DNA from 2 places in the Rouxiella sp. S1S-2 genome. Region 1 is predicted to be linked to the other one. Evidence: predicted binding sites of a transcription regulator. Region 1 holds the regulator's gene; the other holds the start of a gene.
The links. Region 1 encodes PurR, which represses purine synthesis genes. Its sites were predicted from a motif close to CANGCAAACGTTTGCNTG; they were not measured.

Region 1 (3,140 bases):
AGGTGGAAGCTAAACACCCTACCAGTACTAAGTTAGTAAGACACAAGGCCGAAAAGCCGGTCAGCCGAAAGCTGGCGAAACATCAGGCTGAAAAGCCGAAACGAGAAATTAAAAATATTACAACTTCTCTTGCCAGCACGACCAACGTGGTCTGCGCGAAAGAACCGAAAAAAGCCTACGGCCGACACCGTAAGCATCAGGCAAAAACAGAATCCTGCGCACCGCTCACGTTAAGCGCAGCACATAAGAAGAAATACCTGCACGCGAAAGAGACCGCGATGAACAAGCTGATGCACCAGGTCGGCAAGCCTTATCGCTGGGGTGGTACCTCACCTAACACCGGATTTGATTGCAGCGGTTTGGTCTATTACGCGTACAAAGATTTAATGCGAATTAAAATGCCTCGCACCGCCAATGAGATGTACCATTTGCGTGATGCAGCACCGGTTGCACGCGGTGAACTTGAGTCGGGCGATCTGGTGTTCTTTAGAATAACAAAACGCGGCGCAGCCGATCACGTAGGCGTTTATCTCGGCAACGGCAAATTTATTCAGTCACCGCGCACCGGTGAAGAGATTAAAATTAGTTATCTGGCAGATAACTACTGGCAAGACCACTATGTGGGTGCTCGCCGGGTGATGACGCCAAAAACGATTCGTTAAATAATGATTTCTCGCTGAAACCTGTGAATAGCATTTAACGAATGGTTTAAGACTAAAACGGTGCGTCGTTTTGGTAAAATAGAAAAGGGCGATTTCTGTGATAAGAAATCGCCCTTTTCCGTTCTCGCGCTAAAAATTAGTGCATGACTGCGGTGAAGCTAAAAGCAACAATCATCGCGAGTGCGCAGACTACGGTCATTAATGAATATTTCAGGTTAGTATCCACGTGAACTCCTTACGAGATAAAAGGGGCAAAAACCCTACATTTTGTACGCCATCTTATTCTGCCTAAATCTCGCCAAAACGTCCATTTAGAAAGTACACAACACTATCACTTTACTCTAAAGCAAAAATTTGGCTTTCCCTTTTTTGAGTTATAAGAGAAAATTAGCGGTTACCACGCTGTGTGCCCGGTCGTAGTTGCCCGACGCTTCTTTCAGGCCTTTCTGGAACCATCCAACGATTTGACTGCTTAAAATGATTTATGCAGTTGAATGCACGCAGGCAAACGATTAACAAAAAACTAACGTGCTGAAAATGGTTAGTTCAGGAGTGATTTTTACATGGCCACGATAAAAGATGTCGCTAAGCGCGCCGGTGTTTCGACTACAACCGTGTCGCACGTCATCAATAAAACCCGATTCGTCGCCGAAGAAACCAAAGCTGCTGTTCGCGCCGCTATCAAAGATTTGCACTATTCTCCCAGTGCCGTCGCGCGTAGCCTGAAGGTTAATAACACTAAATCAATCGGCCTGCTGGCAACCTCAAGTGAAGCGCCCTATTTTGCCGAAGTTATTGAAGCGGTCGAAAATAGCTGCTTCGCCAAAGGCTACACGCTGATTTTGTGTAATTCGCATAATGATTTTGAAAAACAGACTGCCTATCTCGCTATGCTGGCGCAAAAACGCGTCGATGGCCTGCTGGTAATGTGTGCAGAATATCCCGCTGAACTCCTTGCCATGCTGGAAGAGTACCGGTCTATTCCAATGGTAGTCATGGACTGGGGCGAAGCGCAAAACGACTTCACCGACTCCATCATTGATAACGCCTTCGAGGGCGGTTATCTGGCGGGTCGCTACCTGATTGAGCGTGGCCATCGCGATATTGGCGCCATACCCGGCCAGCTTAACCGCAACACCGGCGGTGGCCGCTACCGTGGTTTCCTGAAAGCGTTAAACGAAGCCAACATTGAAGTGCGAGATGAATGGGTAGTTCAGGGCGATTTCGAACCCGAATCCGGTTACCAGGCGATGCAAAAAATCCTAAACCAGAAGCAGCGCCCTACCGCAGTATTCTGCGGCGGTGACGTCATGGCAATGGGCGCGATTTGTGCAGCCGACGAAATGGGTCTGCGCGTTCCTCAAGACATTTCGGTCATTGGTTATGATAACGTTCGCAATGCGCGTTATTTTTCACCGGCACTCACCACCGTACATCAACCGAAAGAACGCCTTGGAGAAATGGCCTTTACCATGCTGCTTGACCGCATTATCAGCAAGCGCGAAATACAGCAAACCATTGAGGTGAAGCCCAAGCTGGTTGAAAGGCGCTCAGTGGCCGATGGCCCGTATCTTGACTATCGCCGTTAATACACTTATTAGCCTAACTTGCCCTTCACGCTGGCCCTCAGCCGCGCCAAGGGCAGCATTTCTTTAGCGCAGCCATTCCTCGTTCAAGGTCTCACTTTCCCCAAGGTAGTCAAGCAGCCAGTCAAGCGCCAGTGAATGGTTACGCTGATCCCAGGTCAGGCAGCACGGACTTTCAGGAAAGCTGTTGGCCAACTCAAGCACCACCAGTTTTTTTTGCGCTAGCCACGACTCAACCATGTGCACCGGCAGCATGCCAACGCACAACCCCTCACACAGGCAATCAATGGCACAGGTCCAGTCTGGGACCACCAGGCGGCGCTGGTTATCGAGTGTCCAGGTATCTCTTTTGGGTAGACTTCTTGAAGTATCTTCAATACACAGCGCCGGATAAGGACGCAGGGCCTCATCGTTTAATGCGCCTTTATGAGCAGCCAACGGATGCTGGGCACTCACTACACAGTGCCACGGCAGCGTGCCCATATCGCGAAAGCTAAAACGCCCGCCGACCGGCACCGCGCTGGTTGCGCCAATCGCCACGTCAGCACGATCGTCTGCCAAAGCGTCCCATACCCCGTTAAATACCTCGCCCTGAATCAACAGCTCGGTATCAGGAAATACCCGATAGAAATCAACCACCAGCTGCCGCACGCGGTCAGGCTTGACGATACGGTCTACTGCTACACGCAGCTGGCCGCTCCAACCATTAGCCACCTGCTGACACTGACGACGGGTTGATATCATTTTTTTGATAAGCACGCGCGCTTCATCAACAAAAATACGGCCGGCAGGCGTTAACTCCACGTCGCGGTGACGGCGTTCAAACAGCGGAACGGCCAGCCACTCCTCCAACTGCCGCACCTGATAACTGATGGCTGAGGGCACACGATTA
Region 2 (3,140 bases), 290 kb from region 1:
ATTGACATGCCCCAGACCATTGCCGACGTGGCTAACGAAAAGGGTGCTCAGCTGCATCGCGTAGGCCACGACTGGCATTATCAGGTCGGTAGTGCGGATTGGACCTGGCGCTGTGAGGGCGAAGATGCTGCCCATTACGAAAATTTACCGTTGCCTAACATTCCGCTGGCCAATGCGGCTACGGCGCTTGCGGCGCTGCACTATTCTGACCTGAACGTTCCCGAAGATGCAATTCGCACCGGCCTGCAGCAGGCCTCTTTGCCAGGCCGTTTTCAGAGGGTAAGTACGTCGCCACGGCTTATCCTCGACGTTGCACACAATCCGCACGCCGCGGGCTATTTGGCCGGTAAACTTTCTGATTTGCCAAGGCAGGGCGGAAAAGTACGTGCAGTTATCGGCATGTTATTGGATAAAGACATAGCCGGAACGTTGGACTGTCTTAAACCGCAGGTTGATGTTTGGTACTGCGCGCCACTTGAAGGGCCTCGCGGTGCTGATGTCTCAGCGTTGACAGAACATCTTCCGCAGGCGTTTTCTTTCACCGATGTGGTGAGTGCATGGAGACAAGCGATGCAGGATGCTGAAACTCAGGATATTGTTATAGTCTGTGGATCATTTCATACCGTAGCGCATGTGATGGCTGCGTTGGATACGGGGAATACCAGTGGCAAGTAAGTTTCAAAATCGTCTGGTTGGCACCGTAATTTTGGTCGCGCTGGGGGTTATCATTCTCCCGGGGCTGCTTGATGGAAAAAAGAAGCACTACGAGGATGAGTTCGCCTCGATACCGTTGGTTCCTAAACCGGGGGACGCACAGGAGCAGGACAGCACAGGGCAGGTGACGCAGTCTTTACCGGCTCAACCTCCTGAAGGGGCGGGTGACGCCGTTAATGCCGGTGCTGCAGAGGCGGCTCACGCTGCCGCGCAGGCTGACGGCGCTGACGAGGAAGACGGCGATGCTACGGTAAGCGCGCCGCCGCCGAAAGCTCAGCCCAAGACCCTGACGCCACCGAGCCATGTCGAATCGCGTACTGTTCAGCCAACCCGGCCTACGCAGACGAAACCGGTAGCGGCCAAGCCCGTCGAGCCGAAGAAAGTTGAACCAAAGCGCGTAGAGTCTAAGCCCGTAGAGCCTAAGTCGGTTGAAACACCGCAGGCGCCCGAGAAGCCAGCAGCGGCTGAAAAAGCGCCGGTGGGACAATCTTACGTGGTGCAGCTGGGTGCATTGAAAAATGCCGACAAGGTGAACGAGATTGTCGCGAAGCTGCGTCTTTCAGGCTATCGCGCCTATACGGTTCCGGCCACGCCGGTTCAGGGGCAGATAACCCGCGTCTTCGTCGGACCCGAGGCCAACAGGCAAAATCTTGAGTCGTCGCTGCCGGCGTTGAAAAATGCCAGTGGATTGAGTGGCGTCGTGCGTTCGTACTCGGCTAAATAAATACCCGCTATATTTTAACGTGCAGGGCGGTTGGCTGCATTTAATCACCCCGGTCACTTGGTTATCCAGGTCGCCGGGGTGTTTCTGATTAGAGGCACCTGTCTGCAGGTTGCCGTGGGTATAAGCATCCTGTGCCCTTTTCATTTAACTTTTATTTAAAAGATTTTGTTATCTTTTTGCGATGATTGATGTTTTTTTCACCGCAATGAATAATTTGGCTGACCGGCAGATTTCCCCTACGCAAACGTTTTCTTTTTCTGTTAGAATTCGCAGCGATTTGGATGCCGGGCAAGTTTTTCCCAGAGTAACTGTCGCTTAAGCGGCAGAGACGAAGGGTCTTATCCTGGATGAGATTGATAAAGTGATGGTTTGGATTGATTACGTCATTATTGCGGTTATCGGGTTTTCTGCTTTAGTCAGCCTGATTCGAGGTTTTGTTCGCGAGGCCTTATCATTGGTAACCTGGGGGTGCGCCTTCTTCGTTGCCAGCCACTATTATCCTTACCTCGCCGTCTATTTCACACGTTTCGGAGACGAAGTCGTTCGAAACGGGATCGCAATCGGTATCTTGTTCATCGCGACGTTGATCGTAGGTGCCATTGTAAACTATGTGATTAGCTCATTGGTCGAGCGTACCGGACTTTCGGGAACCGACCGGGTACTTGGTGTCTGTTTTGGCGCACTGCGCGGCGTACTTATCGTCTCCGCAGGGCTGTTCTTTCTGGATACGTTTACCAGCTTTTCACACGGCGATGACTGGAAGCAGTCTCAGTTGATCCCATATTTTAGTTCTATCATCAGGTGGTTCTTTGACTACCTGCAGAGCACGTCGAGTTTCTTGCCAAAGCATATTTAACTTTGGCAGCGCTGATGAGGAAAAGACAACATGTGCGGTATTGTCGGTATCGCCGGTTTCATGCCGGTAAACCAGTCGATTTATGACGCGTTAACGGTGTTACAACACCGTGGGCAGGATGCCGCAGGCATCGTCACCATTGATGGCAACAATAACTTCCGTCTGCGGAAGGCTAATGGCCTGGTGAAGGATGTATTCGAAGCACGGCATATGCAACGTCTGCAAGGCAACATGGGCCTTGGTCACGTTCGTTACCCTACGGCTGGCAGTTCCAGCGCTTCAGAGGCTCAACCTTTTTACGTCAACTCTCCGTTCGGCATTACGCTTGCCCACAACGGTAACCTGACCAATGCACACGAACTGAGAAGTACACTGTTTGAGGGCGCACGTCGCCACGTAAACACCACGTCTGACTCCGAAATTTTGCTGAACATCCTTGCGAGCGAGCTGGATAGATTCCAACACTACCCGCTTGAAGCAGATAACATTTTTGCTGCTGTCTCCGCAATGAATCTCAAAATCCGCGGCGCTTATGCCTGTGTGGCGATGATTATCGGCCACGGCATGCTGGCGTTCCGTGACCCGCACGGTATTCGTCCACTGGTTATCGGCAAGCGCGAGCTTGAAGACGGCCGCTGTGAATACATGGTTGCGTCTGAGAGCGTGGCTCTCGATACGCTGGGCTTTGAGTTCCTGCGTGACGTTGCGCCAGGTGAAGCCGTTTATGTCACCGAGAAAGGCCAACTCTTTACGCGCATGTGTGCCGAGAATCCTCAGTACAATCCATGCCTGTTCGAGTATGTCTATTTTGCTCGCCCGGACTCGTTTATCGACAAGATTTCGGTC

Region 2: a site for PurR is predicted at 1,676-1,693, ahead of cvpA (colicin V production protein). Genes of this name have one in related genera too.

The regions. Positions count from the first base shown of each region.
Region 1 is NZ_WFKL01000001.1:1,954,996-1,958,135, reverse strand. It holds gene GA565_RS09185 (C40 family peptidase) at 1-662, shown strand, start outside; gene GA565_RS09180 (YnhF family membrane protein) at 799-888, opposite strand; gene purR (HTH-type transcriptional repressor PurR) at 1,226-2,251, shown strand; gene punR (DNA-binding transcriptional activator PunR) at 2,315-3,140, opposite strand, start outside.
Region 2 is NZ_WFKL01000001.1:1,660,630-1,663,769, forward strand. It holds gene folC (bifunctional tetrahydrofolate synthase/dihydrofolate synthase) at 1-675, shown strand, start outside; gene dedD (cell division protein DedD) at 665-1,438, shown strand; gene cvpA (colicin V production protein) at 1,803-2,294, shown strand; gene purF (amidophosphoribosyltransferase) at 2,325-3,140, shown strand, end outside.